2 regions of the Acidovorax sp. 106 genome follow, and region 2 is predicted to be linked to the other one. Evidence: riboswitches for the same ligand, from Rfam matches in the RefSeq annotation. Region 2 holds a riboswitch; the other holds the start of a gene.
The links. A riboswitch is a leader RNA that binds a small molecule or an ion and turns the genes downstream of it on or off. The one in region 2 is predicted to bind cobalamin.

Region 1 (15,088 bases), 3.0 Mb from region 2:
GACCGGCAGGCGGGCGGTACACCACCAGGCGTTCGGCCCAGTCGGCCCACAGGGTGTCGGGCACCTCCGCATCGGTCACCCACAGCACGGCCTTGTGGTGGTCGGGCCGCACTTGCGCAAAGGCGGTGAGGCATTCCACATTGGCGGGCAACGGCGTGGGCCGGGTCCACCAGCGGGTGCTACCGGCCTCTTGCACCACGGCAATGGGCTCGCCATTGACCACGTGGGCCGAGACGCGGGTGATGTTGATCTTAGAGGCCTGCACGCGCCAGCCCAGGTGGCGGCCCAAGATGTCTACGGGAATGGTCTTGCCCACATCGGATGCGGTGGTGAGCACGGGCGTGGCGCCCAGCAGGTCGGCAATGCGCTCGCTCATGGCGTTGGCGCCGCCCACATGGCCCGAGAGCACGGGGATGACGAACTGACCCGCATCGTCCACCACCGTCACGCCGGGGTCTTCGTCCTTGGACTTCAGCACCGGTGCAATCAAGCGCACCACGGCACCCAGCGAGACAAAGAACACGAGCTGGTCGTAGCCCGCAAACAGCGGCGCCATCTCGTCGCGCAGGGCACCTTCGTAGGCGCGCACGGTGTTGGGCAGGCCGTCAAACGCCTGCGCAAACTTGGCGGCAGTGCAGATGTGGGCGTCGGGCAAGTCACGCGCCAGCTGGGCGGCCTGCGCCGCGCCGTGCCGGGTGATGGCGACGATGCAGACGCGCGCCTCTTGCTCAGGGTTCACGGGGGCAGAGAGCACCACGGCGGGTGATACAGAAGATGCTGTCATTCAGTAGTTTCCAATTCGGCAAAGAGGCCGCTGCCATCCAATGCAGGCAACGGCGCGGGCGAGGTCTTTTTGAGGCAACCCTTGATGCGCTCGCCGCGAATGCGGTGGGGGTTCTTCACCACCATGAGCGAGAGGTAGCTGACCTTGGTGCCACGCAGGGCGGGCAGGTCCACGCCCGCCACACTGCGCTCGTCGGGCGCGCCCACGCGCTCGATGAACTGGGTGTGGGGCAGCAAGCCGCGCTGGGTGAGCCAGTCGATGAGGTCGTCCATCAGCGGCTTGACCTTCATGAGCACCAGGGTGTCGAAGTCGGTGAGCAAACGGTCCACCGCGCTCACGCCATAAGCGGCGGGCACGATGGCAATGGTGTCGTCCTGCTCGGCCAGCGGCATGCCACGGGCGGCACAGGCCGCCGCGAAGGCGTTGACGCCAGCAATCACCGGCACGTCAATGCGCGCATCCAGCGCCTGCACCGTGCGCGCCAGGTGGCCAAAGGTGGCGTAGGTGCTGGCGTCGCCCTCTACCAAAAACAGCACGTCTTGCCCCGCCAGCAGCCAGGGCAGCACCGTCTCTGCGGCGCGCATCCAGGCGCGGGCGAGCTTGTCGCCGTCGTGCGTCATAGGAAACAGCAGCGTCCGGTGCTGTGCGGGCGGTGTGAGCCCGGCGCGCTGCACGATGTCAAACGCGTAGCTGGGCGTTTTGGTGCTGCGGGCGGGGTAGGTCCACACCGCATCGGTGCGCTGCAGTTGGGCCCACGCGGCGCGGGTGATGAGGCCGGGGTCGCCGGGGCCGAGGGAGACGCCAATGAGGCGGCCCAGCGTGGGAGCGACTTGAATGTCCGTTTCGCTCATGCGCCCTCCCCTTGCTCGGCTGCTACCGTTGCGCCCTCACCCGGCTGCGCGCAAACGATCCACACCGGGTTCTCTGCCGCCATGCGGTGCATGTGCAAGATGGGCTTGCTGCGGGCGGCCTGCAGTTGCAGCACATCCCACACCGCGCCTTGGGCTTGCAGGGCTTGCGTGGCGCTGGCCAGGTTTTCGAGCGTGACAAAGTTCATGACCAGCCAGCCGCCCGTGCGCAAGCGGCGCAGGCACAGGGCAATCAGCTCTTGCAGCTCACCACCGGAGCCGCCGATGAACACGGCGTCCGGGTCCGGCCACGCATCCAGCCCCTCGGGGGCCTTGCCATGCACCAGCGTGTGGTTGCTCAGGCCAAAGGCGCGGGCGTTTTGGCCCGCGATGGCGAAGTCAGCCTCGTTCTTCTCGATGGCCCAGACATGGCCTTGCGGGCACAGGCGGGCGGCTTCGAGCCCCACCGAGCCGCTGCCCGCGCCAATGTCCCACACGCGGCTGTCGGCACGCAGTTGCATGCGGGCCAGCGACACGGCGCGCACCTCTTGCTTGGTGATGAGGCCTTTGTCGGGCTGGCGCTGGTGGTAGGCGCTGTCGGCCAGGCCCATGCGCACGGGCTGCGGGCGCACCTGGCTGCGCACCAGCACCACTACGTTGGGGTCGGCAAAGGTCTGCTGCGCAGCGTCGTGCGGTGACAGCTCGGCCACCACGCGCTCGTCGGGCGTGCACAGGCGCTCGGCCACGGCCATCTGAAAGTCGTCGCCCAGGCCTTCTGCCACCATCAGCCGCGCAATGCGATCGGGCGAGTTGTCGGGGCTGGTGAGCACCAGCAGGCGGTCGTGCTGGCGCAGGCTTTGCGCCAGGGCATACAGGCCGTGCCCGGGCGCAGCACCCACATGCCACTCGCCCGCATCTTTGCTGTGCACGGACACAATGCGCGCGTCCTGCCAGGCCAGGCCCAGGCGGGCACTGGCGAGCTGCACGGTCGATAGATTGGGCAGCACCTCCACCGCCTCGATGCACAGACGCGATGCGAGATAGCTGGCAATGCCGTGGCACAGCGGGTCGCCCGTGGCCAGCACCACGCTGGTCTGGCCTGCCTCGCGTGCCGCAGCAATCCAGCCGGGCACGGCGCTGAGCTGGCCCGTCAGATCACGGCGCTGGGCTTGGGGGGCGATGTCGTCTTCGAGCAGCGCCAGCGTGCGGGTGCCGCCAATGACCCAGTCGGCCCGGCGCAGCAGCGCCAAGGCAGTGGGGCTGAGGCTGGCAGCCCCGTCGTCGAGCACGCCGATCACTCGGCAAGGTTGGGGATCGGTCATGTCGTCTTTGGAATAGAAGAAGCGGCTTCGGCCATCTTCAGGCCGTCAAAGTCGCACACCAGCACCTGCAGGCGGAACTTACCGCCGTAGCGGTCGGGCGCCATGAGCGTGCGCACCACGGCCTGGGCCAGTGCTTCATGGAAAGGCGTGGCCAGGCCCAGGGCCTGCATGCGCTCGGCGGCAAAGCGGGCGGTTTCGGCGGCGGCAATCTCGGCGCACACCTCGGGCGGCGCGCTAATGCCTGCGGCCAGTTGGGCCAGCAGCTCGGTGTCTACCTCGGCGCGGTTGGCGTGGGTGATGGTTTCGCCCTGGGCTATTTTTGTCAGCTTGCCCACCATGCCGCCAATGACGACTTCGGTGAGGCCCTGGGCCACGGCTTCGTCGAGGGCATAGCGCAAAAAGTCGCCCATCTGCACAAAGCAGGCGGGGGGCAGCGCGGCGTGCTCTTTCATCGCAAACTGCTCGGTGCGCCCGCCGGTGGTGAGCACCACCACGCCGTGGCCCAGCGTGGCCGCCACCTGCACGCCCTGCACCACGCTGGCACGGTAGGCCGAGGTGGAATACGGCTTGACGATGCCAGTGGTGCCGAGGATGGAGATGCCGCCCAAAATGCCCAGACGGGCGTTGAGCGTCTTCTTGGCCATCTCCACGCCCTGCGGCACGGAGATGGTGACCTCCAGCCCGGCATGGGCCAGCAGCGGGCCGCCAGCGGCGCGCACGTTGTCTTCAATGTTGCGGCGGGGCACGGGGTTGATGGCCGGGCCGCCCACTTCCAGACCCAGCCCGGCCATGGTGACGGTGCCTACACCAAAGCCGCCACACAGGCGCACCACACCGGCCTCGCCGGGCAGCACGCGCACATCGGCGGTGAGGTGGGCCTTGTCGGTGCAGTCGGGGTCGTCGCCTGCGTCCTTGATGACCATGGCATGGGCGGTGGCATCAGGGGTGCTCACATCGCAGCGCCCGTCGTTCACCACAAAACGCACCGTGTCGCCGTTGGGCAGCAGGCAGTCCACCGCATCGGGCACCGCGCCGTGCACCAGGCCCTGCACGGCAGCGGCAGCGGCGGCGGCAGAGCAAGCCCCGGTGGTGAACCCGGTGCGGGTGCCCCGGTGAACGGTTTTTTCCATCATGGCGTTGTCAGCCCTGGGCGGTCGTCAGCTTTTGCTGCGCCTCGGCCAACGACAGCAAAGCGTGCACAGCGGCCACCACCAGCGTGGAGCCCCCTTTGCGCCCGCGAATCACCAGCCAAGGCACCTCGTGCTGGCTGGCGATCAGGTCTTTGGACTCGGCCGCCGACACAAAGCCCACGGGCATGCCCACCACCAGCGCGGGGCGCACGCCCTCCTCTGCAATCAGCCGGGCCAGCTCGATCAGCGCTGTGGGCGCATTGCCAATGCCCACAATGGCGCCTTGCAGCAAGCCCAGGCGGTGGGCCTTGCGCATGGCCTGTACGGCGCGGGTGGTGTCCTCTTGCTGGGCCTGTGCAATCACATCGGCATCTGAAATGAACTGGTGCGTGCGCATGCCAAAGTGCGCCAGGCGGGGCTGCGACAGGCCCGAGCAAATCATCTCCACATCGGCCACCACGGGCGTGCCCCCGCGCAGCATGGCGGCCACGCCCGCCTGCACGGCCTGCGGGTGAAAGTCGGTCAGGCCGTTGAACTCAAAATCCGCATTCGCATGGATCATGCGGCGCACGATGGGCCATTGCTCGGCGGTGTAGCTGTGGCTTTGCACCTCGGCATCGATGATGGCAAAGCTGTCGTGCTCAATGGCCTGCCCGGCGCGGGTGAGCTGCTCGGTGACGGTGTTGACGGTGCTCATGCGGGCTGGGCCTCGTGGGTGTGCCCGTGGGAATGCGCATGAGGGTGTGGATGGACGTGATCGCCATGACCGTGGTCGTGACGGTGTTCGTGGCTGTGGTCATGCCCGTGTTCATGCGCAGGGTCATGTACCCCGTGCGGGGCATGCAGGTGCACTACGGCCTCAGCGGCCGGGGCATGGGTGTGCTCATGGCTGTGGCCGTGGCCCATGTCGTGCGCCAGTTCGCGGTATTTGCAGCCGTCGCACGGCAGCTTGCTGTCGGGCACGCCCGCGCGCAGGTCGGCCACACGCTGCTCCAGCAGGGCAAAGATTTCTTTCTCAAACCCAAAGTACGAGGCTTGTGCAAACCGCACCTGCGGGTACTGCTGGCGCAGGTGCTCCACCTGGCGGGCAATGCGCTGCATGAGCGTGCCGGTGAACAGGTAATACGGCAGCACCACCACCTGCTTCATGCCCACCAGCACCTGGCGCTGCACCGCGCGCTCCAGGCGCGGCCAGGTGATGCCGGTGAAGGCCAGGTCCACCAGCTCGTGGTCGGTCTCTTCCATCAACCAGCGGGCCATCTTGGCCACGTCGCCATTGGCTTGGCGGTCGGACGAACCCCGCCCCAGCAGCACCACGCCGGTGGTGGTGGGGTCGGGCATGTCCAGCGCGTTCATGCACTTGCGCAGGTTGCGGCGCAGCACATCGAGGATGGGATCGCACGCGGTGAGGTGCGGGCCATACAGAAATTCAGTGCCGGGGCAGTGCTCGCGGGCGTGTTCGATGGCTTCTGGAATCTCCATCTTCACGTGGCCTGCCGCGTTCAAGATGAGCGGCAGCACCAGCACGCGGCGGGCGTTGCGCCCGGCTTGCTGCAGGCCGTCATGCAGGCTAGGGGCGGCAAATTCGATGAAGCACACCTCGATGTTCCAGCCGGGCTGGCGCTCGCGCCACTGGGCTACGAAGCGGTGAATTTCGTCATTGCCCTCGGCCTCGCGTGAGCCGTGGCCGATGAGCAAAATGGTGTCGTCGTGGCGTGCGCCGTGGTGTGTACCGAGGGGCGTGGCTGTGGGTTGCATCAGGAAGTCTCCGTGGACGTTGCAGGCGCACTGGCCTTGCGAAAGCGGTGGGTAAAGCTGGCGTCGTACAACTTGGACTTGGCCAGCGTGGGCCAGTGGCGTGCGCCCAGATTGGGGCTGGCAATCACCATGGCCTGGCTGACCACCTTGGCGTCGCGGCAGCGCTGGCGAATGTCGGCCAACGTACCGCGAATGATGAGTTCCTCGCCCGGCCAGCTGGCCTTGTGCACCACCAACATGGGGGCGTCATCGGCCCAGCCAGCGGCGCGCAGTTGCTCCTGCACTTTGTGCAGCAGGGTGATCGACAAGAAGATGCACAGCGTGCAGTGGTGGCGCGCCAGCTCGGCCAGCGATTCGCCTTCGGGCATGGGGGTGCGGCCTTCCACGCGGGTGAAGATCACGGTCTGCGTGACCTCGGGCAGCGTGAAGCTTTCCACCGCTGCAGCGGCAGACGCCATGGCCGAAGACACTCCCGGCACCACGCGCACGGGCACTCCGGCGGCGTCGAGCGGCTGCACCACTTCAATCAGCGCGCCATACAAGGCCGGGTCGCCCGTTTGCAGGCGAATCACCACCGCGTGCTGCTGCGCCTGCGCAATCAACCACGCAGCCATCTGCTCCAGCGTCATGTCTTTGCTGTCGGCAATGGCGCAGCCGGGCGGCGCCCAGCGGGTCACGGCCTCGTTGACCAGCGAGCCTGCAAAAAGAATGGCGCCTGCGCGCTCTATGAGCGCGCGGCCTTTGACGGTGATGAGCTCCGGATCCCCCGGGCCCGCGCCCACAAACCAAACGGTACCGACCGTCATGGCTGGCGCCAGCCCAGGCAGCACATGGGGGTGCCATGGCTCACCAAATGCTGCGCCACTGGCCATGGGGCCAGTAAAAATAAAGTCTGCATGAAAACCACCCGGACGGACCCAGACCCCTGCCTCCCCGCAGGTTCTGTGAGATAGGCGAGCACGTGGCTCACCCGCTTGTCGGCCGGTCTCCGGGCTGGCGAAATGTTCCTGTGAATCCTTCCCAGGCCGAGGGGCCCAGTGGACATGTGACGCAGGATGAACGCGCGTGCGTTCTTTCGCTTACCGTTGCGGGGGCAGCTCAGGTTGATTGCGACTCGTGGTGGGCCGCGCTCTCCTGATTCCCGTTTAACTGTACCATCGCAATGACAGCACGAGCACCAACGGGGGCGAGTATAGGGCAGCGGGTATCACGCATGGCACAACGCATGGGATCAGTGCAGCGCAAGCGATGCACACAGACCTGCGCCAGGGGATCGTCCCCATTGCTGCACCCACTGCAACACCTGCTGTACGCCATCTGCGCCCGGCGCTTGCAGGCCGTGGTCTGCCCCGGGCAGGCTGCGCGCGCAGTAGGGCGCTGCGCGCCGCTGGGCCGCCTGGGCAAATTGCCCGTAGGCCGCGGCGGGCACCAGTTCGTCACGCTCCCCCCACACTTGCAGCAGAGGCCAGGGGCCGTCGATGAGGGGCTGCTGCACGGGCCACCGCCACAGGTCTCGCCAGTAACGCAGGCTGCGGCCTTGGTGCACACTGGAGTCTGAGGCTGTGCTGGCCTGCATGCGGCCCAAGGCGTCCCAATCGGCACCGTGGCCCGTGCGCAGTGCCTGAAGCCGCCCGGCTTCGCGCGGGTCCAGACCGCTGCTGGAAATCATCACCACGCCGGCCAGATCTGGCCCAGCCACTGCGGCCAGCGCGGGAAGAAGTTCTGCCCCTTCAGAAATACCGACCAGCAACAGCGGTGGTGGCGCTGCACCCACACTGGCGGGCGGCTGTATGGCGACGATCTGGTCCAGCGCAACGCGCGCGTGGGCGGCCCAGTGGGAGAGGCTGTCGCTCTGCACAAAATGGGACGGGCAGTCAGCGGGCGCGGAAGTGTCCTGGGGGTGCACGCCGGGCTTGTGCAGCACCGTGACCTGGGCGTGCAGCAGGCCGCGAAAGTAGCGGTCTGCCAGCGGCCCCATGCCCGCGCAGCCCGAGCCCGGAATCACCACCACGCGGTAGCGCAAGGGCAGCGCCAGCGGGCCGCGCTGCAGCGCCCACAGCGCTTGCGTTGGGTCCTCACCCACACTCAGCCGCAGGGGCGTAAATCGCACGGCGCCCTGCCCTTCAACGGTCTCTGCAGGCGACTGCGGGGCTGCGCAACCGTGCAACCCCGTGACAGCGCACGCAAAAAAGGCCAGCACAAGGCTGGCCTTCACGGTGCGCTGGCGCAGCGAGAGCGCCATAGCGTTCATCGCCACGCGATAACCCACATCACTTCAGGATGATGACCTGCTCAGGCTGCTGCTGCGGCACAGGCATGGGCTGGGGTTGGCCGTCTGCGGGGTAAGCCATCGGTTGTGGAGGTCGCACGCCACGGGACAGGTGTGCATCGGTGTAGCCCAACTGGGTAGCGAGCTGCACGTACACGTCTTGCGCGAGGCTTTGCGAGGTCTCGCGGATCACCTTGGCACGGTTGGGCGGGGCGATGTCGCCGCGCGTGGACAAAATCTTGGTGTCGTTGCCCTGGCCCTGGGCCGAGAACGCCGCCTTGATTTCATAGGTGCGGGTGTTGATGAGCGAGAAGTCGGCCAGCAACTGCAGGCCGTACTGGCGCGTGGCACTGCTGCTGCCCTGCAGGGGAGACAGCGCGTCGGTGAAGTCGATGCTGGAGACCACGCCAAACAGCACGTAGTCGGCGCCGTTGAATTCACCCTTCTTGATGCGGGCGATCACGTCGGTGACCTGGGGCTGCGCCTTGGGCGTGGCCATCTTGCCGCCCTGCACCTGGTTGAGCACCTGCTCGGCCTTGGAGGCCTGGGGCGCACCGGCGTCAAAGCCCTTGCCCTGCACCAGGCGGAAGTAGGTGCCCTGCAGCAAAGCGCCCTTGATGTCGTTGGTGTAGCCGCCCAGCTCGCGCTGCTCGATGTAGCTGTAGCTGCCCGCCACATAGGTGCCACTGGCCTGCTCAGAAGCTTGCACCGACTGGCTGCCGGAGTACGAGCCACCACCGCCGTATGCCCCATGGCTGTGGCTGCCGCCCTGGCTGCTGCGCGCACTCATCTGGGCGCTGCGCTGGTAAGCACCGGCCACGAAATATTCGGACACGCGCTGGGCATAGGCCAAGTCGGTCACGGCAATCTTGGGGGCCGCATTTTGCGCCTGGGCGCTGCTGCCCCAGGCCAGCGTGGTGGCGGCGATCACGGCCAGTGCCGTGTGCAAAGTGGTTCTGCGTTGCATGGTGTGCTCCTTGTGAGCTGACGGGAATTCAGGGATGAATCAGACGCGGCGCAATCCAACACGCACATCGTCCGATACTGGCGCGGTCGATACCAGTGGCCGCCGCGCAAGGGCCGCCCCGCCGCGCTGGCGGCGTCCCCCTTCCCGCGCCAAGCGCGAGAGAAAGGGGGAAGCGGCAAAGCCGCTCAGGGGGTTCCTTTACTTCTTGCTCGTTTTGCGAATCTCTTTTTCGTCCTGCCATTCGATCGTGCCTTCCTGCACATCGAACATCTTCAGCGTGAACTTGTAGAACACGTCCTTGGTGTTGTTGTTCTGCTTGACGATGCTGGTCAGCTCGCCTTCGAGCTGGTACTTGGCCGCTGTCATCTGGCCGACCTTGGCCGTGGTGTTCTGCTTGTACAGGCCGCTCTGGTTTTGGCGCTGCAGCTCGTCCACGCCCTGCTGCATTTCATTGATGGAGCGCGTGAAGCGCACCTTGCCCGACTTGACCAACGCGGTCTGGATCGAGTTCATCACGTTGGTGGTGTCGATGTACTCGCTGGTCTTGTTCTTGACGGTGGAAATGGTCACCGTGGGACGACCCTGGAAGATGCCGGTTTCGAGCAGACTGCCGGTCATCTTCTCGGCAATCATCTGCAGGTCGGACGAGCCGAATTCGTTGGTCACCAGTTCCACGCCCTTGGCGTCGCCGTAGTTGACCTGGCGGTCAAAACGCACGGTGGGGGAGGACAGGTTTTGGCAGGCCGACAGGGCCAGCGTGCTGGCCGCAAAGGCCACGATGAGCGCCGTGCGCTGGAAGTTGCGTTGCATGGTGTTTATCTCTCTGAACAAAACAGAAGGTGCTTGAAGTGGGGGTGGCTCAGCGCGGCTCCACATTCATTTCCAGGCGCAGGTCCACGGCTGCGCCGGTGGGGGCTACGCTTTTGATGGTTTGCTGGCCCAGGCCCAGCACGGTGAGCTGCTTCCACGACTCACCATCACCGACTTGGTTGCCCACGTTGTCGAGCCACTTGAAGCGGTAGAACAGTGTGCGGTCGCTGCGCACAGAGCTGGACAGGTCGGCCTGCACCGCCAGGATGTCGTTCTTGCGCACCAGGCGCATCTCGCGCACAGCGATGCCGTTGGCTTCACCGCGCAGGGCCACTTTGGAAGCCACAGCAAGGGGGGTGGCAGGATCGTGTTGTTGGGCGCTGGCAGCGCCAGCCAAACCCACGCAGGCGGCGCAAATGGCGCTCAGGATGATGCGGTTGGTCATTCAAAAGACTCCTTCAGGCAAATCATGAAATGGGCCAATGGACTGGGCGGATTTCGCTCAGTTTTTGGCGGTAGGTGTCGGTGCAGCCGCAGGGGACTTGGCTGCGGGCTTGGTGGTTGCAGTGCGTGTGGCGGTGCGCGCGGCAGGCTTGGCGGCAGGGGCGGCGGCTTCCACAGGCACAGAGCCGGCAGGAGCGAGCTTGCCCAGGCTGGCAATGTCACCCATCAGCACCGTGTTTTCGTACAAGCGCAGGGGCACTAGTGCGTACTGACCGTCGATCTTGACCGGGTCAGGCAAGGCGCGGCCATTGACGCTGACCACGTGCTCACCTGGGGGCAGGTAGCCACGGGCAATGTAGACGCGGCCGGGCAGCATGCGCCACAGGCGGTCATCGGCCACTTCGGTGGCTGCCGAGGCTACGGCACCAATCAGGCCGCCCACCAGGCCACCGCGCTTTTGCAGCTCGTTTTGCACCACGCCCTTGGCCACAGCGCGGGTCACGCCACGAAACACCATGCCGGGCATTTCGTCCTTGAGGGCGCGGCGGGCCATCACGTTCACGTCCACCACTTTTTCCAGCTTCAGGTTGGTGCCAGCGGCCGACAGCGTGGTGAGCAGCGGATCCGTGGAGGGCTCAATGATGGGGTAAGAGATGCTGGCAGTGACCAAGCCACGGCCCGTGGGCACGGGGATGGTGAAGGCCTTGGGCTTGCGCGCAGGCGCGTCGCCAGCTTCGACCACAAACAATACGTCCGTCATGCGCTGGCGGCGCTTCCAGGTGAAGCTGGTGCGGTTGTCCAGGCCGCGCAGGCCCTCTTCCAGCACCCCAGTTTCAGGCTTGAGTTCAATGGCTTTGCGGTAGCCAGGGGCGGCCAGGCCAGACTCGCCCAGCACTTCGTACATGAAGCCCGCCAGGTAGTGGCTCAGGGCGTTCTGGTAGCCGTTCTTCAGTGCCAGCACTTCGGGGTCGTTGAGGGTTTCAACGGGGTAGCCGTTGAGCTCCTTGCCGCCTGCGGTGGCGCCCTTGGACTTGGCTTCTTCTTCCGCCGCCAGGGTTTCCTTGGAGCGGAACTCGGCAATGATGGCCTCGCGCTCGTGCGTGCGCTTAATGTCAACGCGGGCGTTTTCAAAATCGCCCACGGCCACGCGGTTCAGGGCCAGGCGGGTGGTAAGCCACACCTTTTCGTAATCCTGGCCTTCGTAGTTCTTGAGGCGTTCACTGATCAGCGCCGCGCCCACGGTGCCCATCAATTTGGTGGGGTTGGTCTTGGCGGTTTCTTCCCATTCCTTGACCTTGATGTCTGCCAGCAAGAAAGCGTTGGTGCTGTCCTGGTAGCGGCGGTCCATGCGCAGCAATTCGCCGCGTTCCAGGTTGTAGAGCAGCGCGGTCTTGTCGTCCTCGCTCTTGGCAGATGCCTCCAGTTGCTGCAAAGCGGCCGGAATGCCGCCGGTGCGGCCTGCCGACTGCACGTCGGTGGCCAGCTTGTCATGGCTTTGCATGCTGGCGCAGCCGGTCAGGGCCGCGCTCAGCGTCAGCACCCACAGCAGACGGGGACGAAAGTGCGCAAGAGTTTTCATTTTTTTCCTAGGAGAACGGTAAACGGGATCTCAGAAAGCCCTGCAGGACCCATCGCCTCCAGCCCGGTAGGCCAACGCGCGCAAAGGCTGTACCGCCGCAACGGCGGGCGAAGTGCGCATTGAAACCAGGCAATCAATGGGATGGATCGGGTGTCACGGTGCGCCCCCTCCCGGCGCGCAAACGTGTCAGGCAGCTCCCTCAAGCTGTGAGTTTTCTGGAAATTCTGTTGGCAGATGTAGCCAGCCGGGAATGTAGCAAAACGTTGTATCTTTTCTGTAACCAAGCGGGCCTGCAGCGGCACCAGCAGGTGGGAGTGGACAAGCGGCTCGGCCATGGCGATCACCGGCGCTGGTCCTGCAATGGCACGCGGTAAATCCACACCACCCGCCCACCCGGGGCTCGCAGCTGGGCGCGGGGCAGCACGCCAGGCACCGCAAACTCCAGGCTCACCAGCCAGGCGCCGGGGGCCATCTCGGCCTGGGCCTTGGCCGCAGCGCGGGCCATGCTTTCGGGCCGCTGAAACAGGTACACCATCTGGTAGCCGCTCCAGTCGGCCTTCCACATGTCGGCCCGGCGCACCCGGGCCCAGGGACAGCGCAGCGCGCAGGCCACCCGCAGCAGCCAACTCCACTCAATACCGTGCAGCACCGCATCGGGGTAGGCGTGGCGCAGGGCCAGCAGGCCATCGCCCAGGCCGCAGCCTGCGTCCAGCACCTTCGCGTTTGCGGGCAAGGGGGCCTGCACAGCCAGGGCCTGCAGGGCATGGCGGGGGGTAGGGAACAAGGGGGCATCGCGCCAGGCGTTGAGCGGGTACACCAGCAGCAGCAGTGCCAAGGGCACCAACCAGGCCCAGGCGGGCAAGGTGACCATGCCTGTCAATGCCAGGGACAAGGGAAAGCCCGCCGCAATCAGCCCGCGCCGCCACCAGCTTTCACCCAGCAAGCTGGCCACTGTGCCCAGCAGGCAGGGCAGCAGCATGGCCCACAGCATGGGCACCACGGGCCGGAGCGTGATGAACAGCAGCCAAGCAGCCGCCCAGGCCAGCAAGGCAGGCAAGGGCCAGGGCAGGCGCAGGGACACCATCATCATGCGCACCCATCCGCCCCAGGCAGCGCACGGCAGCGCACCGCAGCGCCACAGCGTGGCTGCGGGCAAGGCAAGGCAATGCAATCAAGACAAGGGTGGTTCATGGCGAGGGCAGGCGGAAGCACGGCGCGCTCCAGGCGCCGGTCTGCAGCGGGCAGTGTAGGCCGGTTGGGTGTGTTTTCTGGGGCCCTCAGGCCCTCGCCAATGCCAGGGTTGTGCCAAAGTTCACATTCGCGCCCGCCGGGCTGTCAACGCGCCCCGGCCAAAGACCATTGCAGCCAGGGCTCTCTGGGGCGCCCCATGGCGCAATCGGCACCCGCCACGGGGCTGCGCTGTGAACTACTCAGCCGCGCAGTCGCTCGATGAGGCCGTTGAGTTCTTCGATGGAGCCGAACTGGATGGCCAACTCGCCCATGTCCTCCAGGCGCCCTGCCCGCTTCACGCGCTTTTTGACGCGCACTTCCACAGCGGCCATCAGCAGGTCCGACAACTCTTCCTCCACGCGTTTCATGTCGCGGGACTTTTCTTTCTTGGGCTTTTGCGGCACCAGGCTGAACTCGGCCCCAATCTTCTTGACCAGGCTCTCGGCCTCGCGCACCGACAGTTTCTTGGCCGCAATCTGGTTGCCCGCAGTGATCTGAGCGGCGCGATCGAGCGAGAGCAACGCCCGCGCGTGGCCCATGTCGATATCGCCCGCCATCAGCATCGTCTGCACGGGCTCGGCCAGGTTCAGCAGCCGCAGCAGGTTGCTGGCGGCGCTGCGCGAGCGGCCCACGGCTTGGGCGGCCAGCTCGTGCGTCAGGCCAAATTCTTTGACCAGGCGCTGCAAGCCCTGGGCTTCTTCCAGGGGGTTCAGGTCTTCGCGCTGGATGTTTTCAATCAGCGCCATGGCGGCGGCCGACTCGTCGGGCACATCGCGCACCAGCACCGGCACCTCGGCCAGGCCCGCCAGGCGCGAGGCGCGAAAGCGCCGCTCGCCCGCAATGATTTCGTACTTGCCTGCGTTGTCGCCGCCCGTCAGGCGCCGCACCAGAATCGGTTGCATGATGCCCTGCGCCTTGATGGACTCGGCCAGCTCGTACAGCGCGCCCTCGTCCATGCGCGTGCGCGGCTGGTACACACCGGGCACCAGCTCAGTCAGCGGCAACGTGCTGGGCAGGCCCGCTTCGGCCGCCTGGGCCTGCTCTACTTTTTCTTCGACCTTGGGGCCCAGCAGGGCTTCCAGGCCGCGTCCCAGGCCCTTGGGTTTCTTGGTAACCATGTGATGGCTTTCTATGATTCGGAATCAGTAACAGCGAAAAGGTCTGGCCGCCAGGGCTTATCGATCAATGATCACCAGCGTGCCGTGGCTGCCGGGCGCCACCGCGTGGGGGACGCCCGCAGGGACAATGAACACCTCGCCCGCCCCCACTTCGGTGACCTGCCCTTGCAGGTCCAGGCGCATGCAGCCTTCAAGCACCAGCAGCGCTTCATCAAAGTCGTGCGACTCGTTGGGGTAGGCGGCATCGTCCATGCGCAGCACCTTCACCTTGGCGCCAGCGGCTTGGCCCACGATGCTGGAGCTCCAGGCGCGGGGTAATTGGTCTGCCGTCGAAATCAGATGGGTTTTGGACATAAATCGGAGATTCAGGTTTCAATGCGTGGCCTGTTGCGCGGCACGGCGCTTTTTGCGGCTGCGCCACAAGCGCAGCCACACGCCCCAGGCCACGGCCAGCAGCACCAGGGCCAGCGCAAATTGACCCAACGCAGCCACCACCACAGCGCCACTGGGCAGTAACCAGGCCAGCACCACTTGCAGCGCATCCAGCGGCACATACAGCTGCACAGGGCGGCGCGGGCGCGGGGCTACCGAGGGCTGTGCGCCGTCAGCCGCTGGCGGGCGCTTGCGCCACAGGGCCCAGCGGCTCATGCCGCCTGGGCCAACTGGGTCAACCAGCCGTGCCCCTCTTCCCAGTCGCCCAGCCCGGATTCCGCATTGATATGGCCACGCTCGCCGTAGTCCACAAACCGCGCACCCCAGGCCTCGCCCAGGCCCTGCACGCGCTCGTAGCTGCAGTACGGGTCGCTCTGGCTGCCCACCAGCAGGGCCG
Region 2 (15,088 bases):
CTGGACGGGAACCACGCGTGGAAGTAGCTGGCGTGGATGCTGCCCAGGCGGTACAGCGCCTCGCCCGCATCGGCCGCCACCGGCTCATCGGGCCGCGAGGTGCGCGACACCACGGGTGCATCGCTTTGCGCGGTGGAGTAATGGAAGGTGTGCCCGCGCAGCGTGCGCCCATCCACCACCAGTTGCTGCGGGCCCAACGCGGCCAGGCGCTTTTGCATGCGGACATGTCCGGGCAGCAGGCCCCAAGCGGGGTGGGGGGTTCCGTCGGTGTGGGTGATGGATTCGAACAGCGCCATCATGCCGCCGCACTCGGCCCACAGCGGCTTGCGCTGCAGCACATGGGCCATCAGGCTGGCCTTCATGCCGGTGTTGGCAGCGATACGGTCGGTGTGCAGCTCGGGGTAGCCACCGGGCAGCCACACGGCGTCGCAATCGGGCAAGGCGGCATCGTGCAGGGGCGAGAAGAACACCACGCGCGCGCCCAGTTGCTCCAGCGTCTGCAGGTTGGCGGCGTAGGTAAAGCAAAACGCGGCATCGCGCCCCACGGCCACGGTGCGGCCCTGCAGCAAGGCAGGCACGGGCTCTGCATGCTCGGGCGCGGGAAAGTCCACCGCCCAGCGCTGCAGGTCTTGCGGGCTCATTTGGCCCAGCGGGGTGGCGGCCAGTGCATCGGCGGCGGCATCCAGGCGCTGGGCGCTGTCGGCCAGCTCGTGTGCGGCCACCAGGCCCAGATGGCGCTCGGGCAGCAAGGCCGCGCCCTTTTTGCTGGCGCCAGCAGGCTCTTCGCCATGGCTCACACGCATCAGCGCACCCATCCAGTCGGCGCTGTCGCGCAGACCATCGCGCAGCATCTGCGCATGCCGCTCGCTGCCCACGCGGTTGGCCAGCACGCCGGCCCAGGGCATGTCTACGCGGTAATGTTGCAGGCCAAAGGCGAGCGCGCCAAAAGTGCCCGCCATGGCCGATGCGTCCACCACCGCCAGCACCGGCACGCCAAAGTGCTGGGCCAGATCGGCCGCGCTGGGGGTGCCGTCAAACAGGCCCATCACGCCCTCAATGAGGATGAGGTCGTTGCTTTGCGCTGCGGCATGCAAGCGCTGGCGGCAGTCGGCCTCGCCGTTCATCCACAGATCGAGCTGGTGCACGGGCTGGCCGCTAGCGAGCTGGTGCCAGTGCGGGTCCAAAAAGTCTGGACCGCACTTGAACACCTGCACACGCAGGCCCCGGCGCGTGTGCAGCCGCGCCAGCGCCGCCGTCACCGTGGTCTTGCCCTGCCCCGAGGCCGGGGCAGCAATCAACAAGGCGGGGCAGCGGGCGGGCGTCTGCATCCCGGCTGCGGTCAAGGTCACTGCGGTGCCCACTTCAAGCCCACAAACAGCGTGCGGCCTGCGGTGGCGTAGTTGCGGACCAGCTGGTAGTCCTTGTCGGCCAGGTTGTCCACGCGGGCCAGCAAGGTGTAGTCGCGCGCAACGCGGGTGCTGGCATACAGATTGATGAGGGTGTAGCCGCCCAGCACGTTGGTGTTGGCAATGGTGTCGTAGCGGCGGCCCGAGGCCTGCACTTCTGCCCCCAGCGTCCACCCAGCCACCACGGTATCGGCCCCGAAGGTGCCGTGGTGCTTGGCGCGGCGGGCCAGTTGCTTGCCAGTGTCCAGATCACGCGGGCGCTGCAGATCGAGCGAGCCGTGCAGTTGCACGGTGCCCACGCGGTGCGATGCGGCCAGCGTCACGCCCTTGTATTCGGCGCGGGCGGTGTTGGCGTAACAGCCCTGTGTCTGCGTGGGCGAACATGCCGAAGCGCCCACAAAGGTGATCAGGTTGGTAACGCGGTTGCGGTAAGCCACGGCCGAGAAGGTGCTGCTGCCCTGGGCATAGCGCAGGCCCAGTTCAGCGTTGTGCGCCGACTCGGGCTTCAAGCTGGCCACGCCGTACTGGCTAAAGCGCTGGTACAACGTGGGCGCACGGAAGGCGGTGCCCACCGAGGCGGTGGCGCGCCATTGCGGCGAGATGGCGTAGCCGTACGCAATACTGCCCGTGTCCTTGCCGCCAAACTCGCTGTCGTCGTCGTGGCGCACGTTGACCTGCACCGTGTGCCCACCGGCGTTGTAGCCATAGCCCAGCGCCACGCCGTTTTGCGAACGGTCGCGGTCGATGGGGTTGTTCTCTAGGTGGTCTTCGCGGCGCTCCAGTGCGGCCGTCAGTTGGTGGGCCCCCTCACGCCATTCGTTCTGGAACAAATAGCCACGCAGGCGCGTGTCCGACAGGTACACCGAGGGCTTGGTTTCGTATTCATCGCGCGAATCGGTCACGCTGAACTTGGTCTTGTAGGCGCTGCTCCACTGTGCCTGCCAATTGAGGCCCAGCGCGTGCATGGTGTGCAGGCTACGGTCGTCATTGCCCAGGCCGCTGTCGTAGCCGCTGTTGGTGTCACCCACCATTAGAGTGCCTTCCAGGCGGTGCACCGCGTTCAGTTGCAAGCCCACGCGGGCATTGCCAGCGGTGTTGCGGTAGCCATCCTTGTCGGGGTTCTGGCCGGCGATGGGGCGGGCGTTGAAGCCATCGCTCTCGTCACGCATCAGGCCCAGTGCGTAGTCCACCGTGCCACTGGCCCCGCTCACACCGGCTTCAAGTTTGGTCGTGCCCCGGTTGCCCACGCCCACAGAAACGAACGGCGCGAAGCCCTTTTCACCGCGCTTGGTAAAGATCTGAATCACACCGCCCAGGGCGTCAGAGCCATACACCGCGCCCGCAGGGCCACGCAAGACTTCGATGCGGTCAATGAGCCCGAGCGGAATGGCCTCCCACGCGGCGCCGCCGGTGGACTGCGAGTCCATGCGCACACCATCGATGTACACGGCAGTGAAGCGGGTTTCTGCACCGCGCAGAAACAGGCTGGTTGCATTGCCTGGGCCGCCATTGCGCGACATCTCCACCCCTGGCAGGCGGGCCAGTAAATCGCCCAGGCCGGTGGCGCCACTGCGTTCAATGCTGTCGCGGTCCACGATGGACACATCGGCCACCAGATCGGAAAGTGGCTGCTCAGTGCGCGTGGCGGCCACCACGGTTTCAGACAAAGAAGGCGTACGCAGGTTTTGCGCCAGCACCGTGGCGCCTGCAGCGGCGGTTTGGGCGTGGGCGGGCACCGACAAGACGCACAGCCCAGTGGCGGCTAGCGCCAACAAATTCGGACGCAAAGACAACGGCGCCAGCTTCCGGGCGCGGGGGATGGGGTAACTCATCGTGGGGGAACTCAATCAACAAACAACCCGTGCCGGCCTCCCCGCCAGCGTGTGGGTGATAAGGCTGTGCCGCCCTTTGATAAGGCGTACACAACCACCGTGTTGGCCGGTATCCGGGCTGGCGGAACGCTCTCCAAAGCCTTCCCAGGGGCTTGTTCAAGGCCCCCAGTGGCATGTGTGAATGGAGAGAGGATCGACTCGATCCGTCCGCTGACCGTTGCGGGGGCAGCGCAGGCCGGGCACGCCACCGTGGTGGTCGCCTTCCTGCTTCCCGTTGAACTGCGGCCTGTGAACCAAGCAGCGAGCACCAACTCGCGGATTTTAGGGCCTCTGCATTCCCCGCCTGGAACAGACGACCCTACAATTGAGGGCTGTATGGCAGAACCCTCCACCACCGATCAGATCGCCGAGCGCGTTGAGCGCCTTTTGGTACGCCACGCCGAGTTGCAACGCACCAATGCCTTGCTGGCCGATCAAGTCAGCGCCCTGACCCAGGAGCGCGATTCACTCAAATCCCGCCTGAACGCAGCGCGCGGCAGAATCGATGCCTTGCTGGAGCGCCTGCCTGCCAACACCGCGCCCGTCGCGCCCGCCCCCACCAAGGAAATCGAATGAAGCAAATCGAGGTGCAGATCCTGCAGCAAAGTTACCTGCTGGCCTGCCCCGAGGGGCAAGAATCGCGCCTGTTGGATGCAGTGGAGCGGGTCGACACCGCCATGACCCGCATCCGCGATGCCGGTAAAGTCCGCGCCCGCGAGCGCATCGCCGTGCTGGCTGCGCTGAACTTGGCTTTTGAAATCGCCGACCGCGATGCAGCGGCGGCCAAGGCAGCAGCAATGCCAGTGCACACCCCTGCCCCCACCCTGGCGGCCACAGCCCCCAGCGATGAAGAAAACCAACGCCTGCAAAGCTTGCTGGGCCGCCTGGACCAGGCGCTGGAGCAAGACGGCCAGCTGCTTTGACGGTGCTGGCTGCGGCCACCCTGGGCAGGCAGCCCATGGTGTGTTTCGGCTTTTAGGCATGGCTGCACGGGCCAGATGGCGGGCCCCGTGGCCGCCAGCCCAGAGCGCAAACGCGTCGGCCACGGCGTTTGGCCCAGGCTTCGCAACCCATCCCCAAATACATCACCGCTTTGCCTGCAACCTCAAGGCCAAAGGCCTACAATGGTGAGGTCTGCGGTGCTGCCGGGCTTTATATTTCCTTGAACCAATGCTCCCTGAGCTCGGGCTTGGTAATTGCCTGGTGAGCGTGATCGTCTCGCGTCAGATGAACCCAACGTCAGGCTGCCCTCGCCCCCCTGAACCCCCGGTTCAGGATGCCGGTCCGGTGGCATTCGCAGACACCTTCTTCTTACGCTTGGCACTCTCTGTGCGAAGCGCTGCCGAGCGGCAGCTCAGCCCCCACTCCAACACCTACGGTACCCCTCCCTTATGCTGGATCCTCTGCTGATTGTTGAGTTGGGCGTTTTGGGTTTGTGCACCGGCTTTCTGGCCGGGCTGCTAGGCATTGGCGGCGGCATGCTGCTGGTGCCATTTCTGACCTACATCCTGGGCGCCAAGCAGGTGGGCCCAGATTTGGCCGTGAAGATGGCCATTGCCACATCGATGGCCACCATTGTGTTCACCTCCATTTCCAGCGTGCGTGCGCACCACAAGCGGGGAGCCGTGCGCTGGGACATCGTGACCAAGCTAGCTCCTGGCATTGTGCTGGGCAGCTTCGCCGCCAGCCTGGGGGTCTTTGCTCTGCTCAAAGGCTCTTTTCTGGCCATCTTCTTTGGCCTGTTCGTCAGCTTTTCTGCCACGCAAATGTTTCTGGACAAAAAACCTGCCCCCACGCGGCAAATGCCTGGCTCGGCAGGCCAGATGGGTGCAGGCGGGGTGATTGGATTTTTGTCGGGCTTGGTTGGCGCAGGGGGAGGCTTTGTCAGTGTGCCGTTCATGACCTGGTGCAACGTGCCCATCCACAACGCGGTGGCCACAAGCGCTGCGCTGGGCTTTCCGATTGCCTTGGCCAACGTGATTGGCTATGTGCTGGGCGGCCAGTCGGTGGCCGATTTACCAGCAGGCTCGCTGGGCTATGTGTGGCTGCCAGCACTGGGAGTGATTGCCACCTGCAGCGTGCTGACGGCCCCATTGGGTGCGAAAGCAGCCCACAACTTGCCCGTGAAAAAACTCAAGCGCGTGTTTGCCAGTCTGCTGTTTGCGCTGGCGGCCTACATGTTCTGGAAAGGTGTGCTGGCTTCTTGAACCGAGCCAGTGCACCCGGTTGTTAGCAACTGCAATCGCCGCCAAACAAGCCTCAGGCCGCCGCCGCAAATCCCTGCTGTTGCATACGCCGCACCACCTTGCCGGGGTCGGCAAGCAGCAGGCGAAAGTCTTGCGCAGGCAGCCCTGGCGCGCACAGGAATCCCTGGAAGTGGTCACACTGCATTTGCTGCAGCATGGATTTCTGGGCCATGGTCTCAACACCTTCGGCCACCACGGCAATGCGCAGCGCGTGTCCCATGCTGATCACGGCACTCACGATGGCATGGTCACCATCATCGTCGGGCAAACCACGCACAAAAGACTGGTCCACCTTGAGCTTGTGGATCGGGAGTTTCTTCAGATAGCCCAGGCTGGAGTAGCCCGTCCCAAAGTCATCGATGGCCAGGCTGACCCCCAGTTTGGCAAGCACCCCCAGCCGCTGCGCCATCTCCTGCGCGTCCTGCAGCAAAATGCTCTCCGTCAACTCTAGCTCCAGCAAGGTTGGCGGCAGTCCGTGGACGTCCAGCAAAGAGACCAGTCGGCTCACGAAATCGGGCTGCAAAAACTCCAATGCCGATACATTCACTGAGACAACAATGGGGCTCCCGGACTGCATCCAGCCCGCAGCCTCCCGTATCGCCTGCTCCATCACCCAGGCACCCAGCGTGACGATGTAGCCAGATTCTTCGGCCAGAGGAATGAACGCCCCCGGTGACACAGGGCCCATTTCTGGGTCCGTCCAACGGATCAGCGCCTCGGCCCCCGTGATGGCACCCGTGGTCAGACTGACCTGCGGCTGGTAGTGCACCGACATGTGCTTCAGTCCCAAAGCCTGGCGCATGGCATGCTCCAGCTTCATGCGGGAGAGCAGGTTGGCATTCATCTGCGGCTGGTAAAAGCCGTAGCTGCCCCGGCCACGTTCCTTGACGCGGTACATCGCTGTGTCGGCCTGCTTGATGAGGTCGTCCAGCGAAAGCCCATCGTGCGGGAACAACGCAATGCCAATGCTGCACTGGATAGAGAAACCCATGCCATCCAGCCCAAAGGGGCGCAGCATCTCGTCCAGAATGCGGCGCGACACCGCCTCTGCAACGGTGGCATCGCCGCTATGCAGATAGATGACAAACTCGTCCCCTCCCAGTCGGCACAGCATGTCTGTTTGCCGAAGGCAGGTTTGCAAACGTTCGGCCACCAACTGCAGGACCCGATCACCAAACGGATGCCCCAGCGAGTCATTGATGATCTTGAAGCGGTCCAGATCCAAAAACAAGATGGCAAAACTGCCGCCTTGTTGCTGTGCTGCGGCAATGGCCGCATCCGCGCGCTGCGCGAGCAACAAACGGTTGGGCAATCCCGTCAACACGTCGCTGTAGGCGAGTTCCTCAATGCGCTTCTGTGCGGCGTGCTGCGCCGTGAGATCGCGCATGAAGCCAATGCTCTGCATGACTTGCCCGCTCTCGTCGTGCAGGGCCACCCAGGACAACTGCACTGCGCAGTCGCTCCCTATTCGGCGCGACATCCACAACTCCCCCTCCCAAAACCCCGACTTCTTCCAGCCCTCACCCACCCGCTCCATCAGCAGGGCATCACCCAAAGGCCTGAACAGGGAAGCGGCCAACTGCCCCTCATGAATGGGGGCGGCAGAACCCATGAGTTTTTCGCAACCCGGGTTCATCCGCAAGATCCGATGCTGGCGATCGGCAATGAAGATAGCGTCCAGACTCGACTCGAACACCCTGGCTGCCAACCGAAGACTGGCTTGGGCTTCTGTCTGGCGCGTGATGTCACGGAATGAATAGACCCGCCCAACGGGCAAGCCACGGCTGAGCTGCGGCACAGACCGACGCTCCAGTACTGTGCCAGCGCTCAGCTCCAGAATATCGGTGCTTTCTTGCATCGGGTCGGCCATGATGGCCGCCATCCGCCCGGAGTAGCCCTGCTGGTCGCGCACCTGATCCGCCATGTGGGCAAAAACGGCCGGGTCATCACGGCGGGTCAACATGTCTGGCGGGATGCGCCACAGCTTGACCAAACGCTGGTTGAAAGCCCGAATGCTGCCATCCATGGCACACACCAGCATCCCGTCTGCAGCAGAGTCCAGCGTCGCCCTCAACTCCGACAGCAAGGTCTCCAGCTCCAACTCGGTCGTCTGCTGTTGGCTGCGGTCCATCATCGCCAGCAAGAAGGCCGTGCCGCCCCCCGGCAATGGCACGCGGCGCAACTGCCGCTCCACCGCAATCAGCGCGCCATTGGCATGCAGCACACTGGTTTCAGAGTGGATGCCGTCCGCGATGGCATCCACAGGCTGTGCCCAAAACACATGGTCTTGCGGGGTGGCAACAAAACCCAGCACAGATTGCCCCACCAGCTCCTGAACGGTACGCCCCAGTAGCTTGGCGGCGGCCTCGTTGGCTGCCAGAACTGCCAGAGACTTCTCATCCACCAGACAGACAGCCTCCAGCATCGCATCCAGCCAAGGCTGCGGCAGTGGGTATGTCACAACGCCTGGGCCTCTGCTGCGACGGAGTCTGGGCTGACTGCACGCTCAAAAAAGTAGCAGATGCGCTTGCGCGGGGAGAGGTAATCCAGCGCATCACGAGGCAACTGCGAAGGCTTCAGGCTGCGCCGAATGCCCAGCTCTGGCACCGTCTCCAAATCCAGGATCGGGGCTTCGTCCTTGGGGATGCGCGAATCGTGCACAATCACCCGAGGACGCAGGGGCCGCGAAGAGTTGACCGATGCCACGATGGCATAACGGTCATTGACCAACTGGACGATGGAGCCCGGGGGGTACACCCCCATCATGCGGATGAAGGCACCCAGCACCACAGAATCAAACCGCGACTTGTGCTGTGCAAAGATCACAGACAAGCTCTCGTGGGGCGTAAGGCCCCCTCCACCGATCGGGCTGCAAATGCGGTCATAGTGATTGACCAGCGCCACCACTTGGCTGGATCGACCCAGCTCTGCCGCGCCGCGACGCAAAGGAAAGCCCGAGCCATCGACCATTTCATGGTGCTGCGCGATGGCGGTCAGCACAGATTTGCCCCAACCCATGCGCGTGGCCAACGCTACCGAGGCGGCCACATGGCCCTCGTAGCGCGAGCGTTCAGCGAGGGTCATGGAAGAAGAGACATGGGCCAGTTGCAGCGGCATGCCCATTTTTCCGATGTCGTGCAGCAACGCCGCGACACCCAGGTCATGCAACTCGGCGCTTTTCATACCCAGCGCTTTGCCCAGCAAAAGGCTCAGCACCATGACATTCACGGGATGCAGTGCACCCGGCTCACCAACGCCCTCAGAGAGCAGGCGGATCACCGAGTCACTGTTTTCAAGCAGCTCACCCACACACTCTGACACGAGCGATGCCCCTTCAGCTTGCGCAGCCTGGGGCTGGTCACTGACCAGCTTCTCCATCGCCACATACTGGCGAGTGGCCAAGCGAAAGCGCTGATCGCAGGCCATCAAAGAAGCGTTTTGGGCTGCCAGCAGCAACCTGCGCCGCAACGCCAGGGCATTCTCAGCCCCAGCGGTCAATGCAGAGGATTGATCCGCAACAACGGACTCAGGCGATACAGGCTCTGGGCATGCTGGCGGAGTTTCGAGTTCTGGCGGAATCACGCCATGGCGAAACTCGGGGTCGCTTTTCTTGGGCAGCACCTTGATTTGGGTGAGCCCCAACTCGCGCAGGGTTGCGATCTGCTCCGCAGAGCCCACCCTGAAATTGCTGACGGGAAACGGATGCTGCATCCAACTCAAATCCAGCTGGATATACATGCCAATTCGCAACTGGCTGATATCGATAAGAACTGAGGTATTCACAGCGCAATAGGTGACAGTGGGAAAATGTAACAATACCGCGGCAATTGTTAAGCCCATTATCACCAGTTCTGATGGCCGCCTGAGCAAGGCGTTTACCCCCTATTTCCAGCAGCGCTTTTCTGGAAAAGAGGTCGAACTCAGACGCAAAAGCCGCAAAACCTTGTGCCCAGCCGGGGCCATCTCAGCGCACGGTTCGGCAGAAGCAGAAAAATGGCTGTCCCGCAAAGATAGATCAGCTGGTCCAGCAAGATGTAAAAGCTGACGGAGTGTGGTGAAATTGCCAAAAAGTGACGGACTGATCGCTAGCTATACAAGCCAAAGCAGTCGGCCAGCTCTTTGAACAGGTTCTTGGCAGGCAGGGCCAAGCGCCTGACTCAACGACACCACAGTGAAGGCTTGTATACCAAGTCCATCCACAACGCCCACACCGCAACGCCACACAACAAGGCGCCACTGATACGAGCCCCCCAATCACCCCGCAACGCTTGGAGGTGCTTGCGCCCCCAATGCCATGCCAGCGGGCCACCGACCAGCCACAGGCCGCTGCCCACTGCAAAAAGCGCCATAGACAACGCCCCTTGTACCGGGCCGCCACTGAGCGCTGCCACCAACAGCGCTGAGTAAAGCAGCCCACAGGGCATCAGAGCCCACAACATACCAGCCGACGCCACCCCGGCAGGGCTGCCCACCAAGGGCCTGACACGCGCCCACACTGAGCGACCGGCCTGCTCCACCCAGGCAGGCTGGCGCAACTGAACCATCATCATCAGCCCCCAACCCAGCACAGCAACGTGCATGAGCGTCCACACAGGCCGCAGTGCCATGGATTGCTGGGTGACCCAGGCCAGGCTGTCCATCGCCCAGGCCGCCAAGGCCCCCAGCAGCGAATAGCCCAGCACACGGCCACTGTGAAAAGCCAACTGGCGCAGAACAGAGGGTGCTGCGCTGCGTGGCATCCAGTGCACAGGCTGCTCTGGCGGGAGAGTTCCTGCCACTGAAGCGCCCGCCCCCACCACGGCACCGCAAGGCGCCGAACACATGGCAATGCAGTGGGTACCACCCAGGAGCCCCATCACCAACGCAGTCCAGGCCACGGCACCAGTCATATCGAGTGTCAGATGATGCGAGAGAACTTGGCACGCGTGCGATCAGCCTGCAGGTAGCGATCAAACACCATGGCAATGCCACGCACAAAGAACCACCCCATGGCCGTGACACGCACACCCTCGTCACCGACCTCCACCAGGCCTTGGGTCTGCATGTCCTGGAGCTGATCCAACTCAGCAGCAAAGTAGCGGCGGAAGTCAATCAGCCAAGCCTGCTCCATGGGCTCAATGAGCAACTCTCCTTGGCACATCAAGGCCATGATGGCAGCACGTCGCACCAGATCGTCCCGATTCAGTGCCAAGCCACGGACCACGGGCAAACGCCCCTGGTCGAGGTGGTCGTAGTACTCATCCAGGGTCTTGGCATTTTGGCTATAGGTGGCACCAATGCGCCCAATGGCCGATACGCCCAAGCCAATCAGATCGCAGTCAGGCTGCGTGCTGTACCCCTGGAAATTACGGTGCAAGCGCCCTTGCCGCTTGGCAATGGCCAGGGCATCGGTGGGCAGCGCGAAATGGTCCATCCCCACATACACGTAGCCCGCCTCCAAAAAGGCATCCAGCGAACGCGACAACATGGCCACCTTGGCTCCGCCCGTAGGCAGCTCGGCAGTGATGATGCGACGCTGGGGCTTGAAGCGGTCTGGCAAGTGAGCATAAGCGTACAGCGCAATCCGATCCGGGCGGAGCTGAGCGATCTGGGACAGCGTACGGTCAAAAGATTCAGGGGTCTGGCGTGGCAAACCGTAAATCAAATCCACATTGATGGAATCAAACCCAATGGACCGGGCGGACTCTACCAAAGCAAAGACCTGCTCGGCGGGCTGCACGCGGTGCACGGCCTTTTGTACCTCGGTGTCAAAGTCTTGCACACCAAAACTCAGCCGGTTAAAACCCAACTCGGCCAACAAGGCCAAGCGCTCTGCATTCACAGTCCGCGGGTCCACCTCGATCGAATACTCACCCCCAGGCGCCAGCGTGAAGCTGCGCTTGAGCATAGACATGAGTTCGCGCAAGCCCTCATCCGAGAGAAACGTCGGCGTCCCCCCCCCCAAATGCAGCTGACTGACCACCTGCCCTACACCGCACTGGGCCGTGTGCAGATCAATCTCACGGCTCAGGTAGCGCAAATAGACATCGGCGCGGTCATGGTGTTTGGTGATGATCTTGTTGCAAGCGCAGTAGTAGCATAGCGACTCGCAAAACGGAATGTGCACGTAAAGCGACAATGGCATCGCCTTGGCACCTGTTCCCAGATGCCTCTGCGCCAATGCCAAGGCATATTCCTCTTGGCCAAATGCCTCCACGAAACGGTCTGCCGTGGGGTAGGAGGTGTATCGAGGGCCTGGCACGTCAAAGCGGGTCAGGAGTTCTGGGGTAACTGCGGTCATGGGGATATCCTTGCGTACTAGCTTACTGTGCCGCACCCCTCCTCTTGCGTCCTTGACCTGCATCAAGTGAAGTCATCTCCACAAGAGCGACAATTTGATGCATATCATCTGCTGCTACTCGCAGACCGAGGCATACCGGCCTCCCTCGTCGTGCACGATATGCCCGAACATCAACCAGGTTTCTGTGCCATGAATCCGCTCACCATCAAAGTCGCTTGCTCCAACTGCAACCTCCGCGAGCTTTGCATGCCCGTTGGCCTCAATGACGAACAGCTGCAGCGCATCGACGAGGTGGTGGCCGTGCGCCGCAAAGTCAAGCGCGGCGGCACACTTTTTCGCAATGGCGAAGCCTTCACCTCGCTGTACGCCATTCGCACAGGTTTCTTCAAGACCTGTGTCGCCACTGAGGATGGTCGCGACCAAGTCACGGGCTTTCAAATGGCCGGTGAGATCATCGGCCTGGATGGCATTGTCAATGATCACCATACCTGCGACGCCGTGGCGCTGGAAGACGCCGAAGTCTGTGTGATGCCGTTTGATCGCATTGAAGAACTCTCACGCGAAGTAACGGCACTGCAGCACCATGTGCACAAAATCATGAGCCGCGAAATCGTGCGCGAACACGGCGTGATGCTTCTTTTGGGCAGCATGCGGGCTGAAGAGCGCTTGGCGGCATTCCTGCTCAACCTGGTACAGCGCCTGCATGCTCGCGGCTTCTCTCAATCGGAGTTGGTGCTGCGCATGACCCGGGAAGAAATTGGCAGCTACCTGGGCCTCAAATTGGAAACCGTGAGCCGCACTTTCTCCAAATTCGTAGAGGATGGAACCGTCGAAGTTCGCCAGCGCCACGTACGAATCTTGGACACCGATGCCCTGCGCCGCATCGTGAACAATCAGCAAGCATGCCATTGAGCAACCTGCTTGCAGGGCATGCCCAACGGTAGCTTGCAACCCACATCAAGGGCAAGATGGTGTCTTGCGGCAATCGTCAGGCCGGTCTTGGTCAGGCACAGGGCAGCGGTTGAGTTCAAACGGTGACATGGCCAGCAGCGTGGTCATGGCACCCGACAACATGGTGAGCGCCCAAAAGGCAAAGAACGCCAGGGTGTAAACCCCCTGCCGAGACAACGCCAGCGGCTGTCCAAACCAGTGCAGGTCTTGGGGGTCCACCATGGCAAACACCAACACCTCCAAAGCCCCGGCGACCAAAAAAGCAGGCCAAGCAATCCACATCAAACGCTGTGTCCACATCGTGGTGTCTCCGTATGGTTTTGAGAAGGCGTCGAAGCCTGGGCCTACCGCCATGGAGGCCCTGACCCCGCAACTAGCGGGGCTGGTCTTTGAGTGGTGTCACGGCATGGTTGCGGCCCTTGAGCGCAGGTGCCATGCCGGGCTCCGGATTCTCCAGCCTCTTGTTGATGTCAATGCCTTGCTGGTAGTAGTCTTCAGCAACCACAGGGTCAGGACTGGACACTGCAATCCACAAGGTGACGAAGCCCGCCACTACGACGATCGCGGGGCCTGAGAGCACCAGCCAAACATGGCCAAACTTCCACCAAGGGGCAGCCTGGACGGGTGCGGGTGCGGGTGCTGAAGAGGAAATCGAAGACATAGCAAACTCCATCAAAACGGGTAAAACAGCGAGACCACAGGCTGCTTACCGAGGAACCAAAAAGACAGTTTTTTCCGATACATGGGCGCCACCACCTTCCGCCCCAATCTCAAACGTCACAGGATGCGAACCCGGCGTTGCGGACCCATAGGGCACCTGCAAACGCACCGCCACCCAGCGTGACTGCGCAGGCTCAATGTCCACAGCAGCCTCCGATACGACCTCCAAGCCCTCCAGCCCCTTGGCTGCTACGTGGTAGCGCTGAGGCAACTCCGTCGCATTCATGATCTGGATACGGTAGATGTTCTCCAGCTTACCGCCCGCAACGATGCGAGACAAGGCGGCACGATCCCGCACAACGTCGACCTTCAAAGGCGTTCTGGTCATCAGGCTGGCAAGCATGGCCACACACAAGGTCACCAGCACGGCGCTGTAAATCAACACACGGGGCCGCAACACGCGCCGTAGGATCTGGGACTGCGACCAGCGCTTCACGACGCCATTCTGGGTAGTGAACCGAATCAAGCCACGGGGGTACTTCACCTTGTCCATGACAGTGTTGCACGCATCCACGCACAACCCGCACCCAATGCACTCGTACTGCAGCCCTTTGCGAATATCAATACCCACAGGGCACACCTGCACACACAGCGTGCAGTCGATGCAATCCCCGAGACCCTTCGCCTTGTGATCTACGGTCTTGCTGCGTGGCCCACGTGGCTCACCACGCGCAACGTCGTAGCTGACGATGAGCGTGTCCTTGTCAAACATGGCGCTCTGAAAGCGTGCATAGGGACACATGTACTTGCACACTTGCTCACGCATGAAGCCCGCATTGCCATAGGTGGCAAAACCGTAAAACAACACCCAGAAAATCTGCCAGCTGCCCTGCAAAGCGATCAGCTCAGCGCCCAGCTCGCGGATCGGCACAAAGTAGCCAACGAAAGTGAACCCCGTCCACAGGGCTACTGCAATCCAAACGGCTTGCTTGAAAAACTTTTTCCTGACCTTTTCAAAGGTCCACGGACCGCCATCCAGGCGCAAGCGGGCACTGCGATCACCTTCGATCTTGTGCTCAATCCACATGAAGATTTCGGTGTAAACCGTTTGCGGACACGCAAACCCACACCACAAGCGCCCTGCCACCGCAGTGAACAAGAACAGAGACAGTGCTGAGATGATCAGCAGCCCCGTAAGGTAGATGAAATCCTGCGGATACAGGACCAGACCAAAAATGTAAAAGCGGCGCGCGCCCAGATCGAACAGCACCATTTGGCGCTGCCCCCACTCGAGCCAGGGCAGGCCATAAAACACCAACTGGGTCAGGAACACCATGGCCCAGCGCCACCGGGCAAACAAGCCGCTGATCGAGCGCGGGTAAATCTTCTTCTGCGCCTCGTACAGGGAGACGATCTCAACCTGACTGCTGGAAGCATCGGAGCCAGCTGCCTCGACGGGAGCGATGGGAATGACCTTGCGAGGGGACTCGCTGGGTTGCTTCATGGTGGCGCTCTTTATTTCTTCAAAACTACTCAACCCAAACAACAAAGGGCGGTATCACCCGATACCGCCCCGTACCCAGCTTACTGAGCCTTGTTGTTTGACAAGCCCCAGACATACGAGGCCAGCACCTTGATCTGGGCTTCCGTCAACTTTTCTGCCTGTGCAGGCAT

Region 1: linked by a shared signal. The riboswitch ahead of cobM (precorrin-4 C(11)-methyltransferase) and the one ahead of C8C98_RS21015 (TonB-dependent receptor domain-containing protein) in region 2 are both predicted to bind cobalamin.

The regions. Positions count from the first base shown of each region.
Region 1 is NZ_RCCC01000001.1:1,787,154-1,802,241, reverse strand. It holds gene C8C98_RS07970 (cobalamin biosynthesis central domain-containing protein) at 1-784, opposite strand, end outside; gene cobI (precorrin-2 C(20)-methyltransferase) at 781-1,635, opposite strand; gene cbiE (precorrin-6y C5,15-methyltransferase (decarboxylating) subunit CbiE) at 1,632-2,954, opposite strand; gene C8C98_RS07955 (cobalt-precorrin-5B (C(1))-methyltransferase) at 2,951-4,087, opposite strand; gene C8C98_RS07950 (precorrin-8X methylmutase) at 4,095-4,781, opposite strand; gene C8C98_RS07945 (sirohydrochlorin chelatase) at 4,778-5,842, opposite strand; gene cobM (precorrin-4 C(11)-methyltransferase) at 5,842-6,648, opposite strand; cobalamin riboswitch at 6,804-7,039, opposite strand; gene C8C98_RS07935 (alpha/beta hydrolase) at 7,074-8,093, opposite strand; gene C8C98_RS07930 (hypothetical protein) at 8,113-9,078, opposite strand; gene lpoB (penicillin-binding protein activator LpoB) at 9,277-9,888, opposite strand; gene C8C98_RS07920 (YcfL family protein) at 9,938-10,333, opposite strand; gene C8C98_RS07915 (COG3014 family protein) at 10,391-11,911, opposite strand; gene C8C98_RS07905 (class I SAM-dependent methyltransferase) at 12,252-12,995, opposite strand; gene C8C98_RS07900 (ParB/RepB/Spo0J family partition protein) at 13,342-14,259, opposite strand; gene C8C98_RS07895 (cupin domain-containing protein) at 14,317-14,613, opposite strand; gene C8C98_RS07890 (hypothetical protein) at 14,632-14,907, opposite strand; gene C8C98_RS07885 (alpha/beta hydrolase) at 14,904-15,088, opposite strand, start outside.
Region 2 is NZ_RCCC01000001.1:4,778,766-4,793,853, forward strand. It holds gene C8C98_RS21010 (cobyrinate a,c-diamide synthase) at 1-1,328, opposite strand, end outside; gene C8C98_RS21015 (TonB-dependent receptor domain-containing protein) at 1,346-3,238, opposite strand; cobalamin riboswitch at 3,325-3,565, opposite strand; gene C8C98_RS21020 (DUF904 domain-containing protein) at 3,614-3,853, shown strand; gene C8C98_RS21025 (cell division protein ZapA) at 3,850-4,200, shown strand; gene C8C98_RS21030 (sulfite exporter TauE/SafE family protein) at 4,669-5,484, shown strand; gene C8C98_RS21035 (bifunctional diguanylate cyclase/phosphodiesterase) at 5,537-7,948, opposite strand; gene C8C98_RS21040 (HD-GYP domain-containing protein) at 7,981-9,261, opposite strand; gene C8C98_RS21045 (sulfite exporter TauE/SafE family protein) at 9,681-10,412, opposite strand; gene hemN (oxygen-independent coproporphyrinogen III oxidase) at 10,421-11,803, opposite strand; gene fnr (fumarate/nitrate reduction transcriptional regulator Fnr) at 11,993-12,715, shown strand; gene C8C98_RS21060 (hypothetical protein) at 12,761-13,054, opposite strand; gene C8C98_RS21065 (FixH family protein) at 13,128-13,415, opposite strand; gene ccoG (cytochrome c oxidase accessory protein CcoG) at 13,461-14,918, opposite strand; gene ccoP (cytochrome-c oxidase, cbb3-type subunit III) at 14,999-15,088, opposite strand, start outside.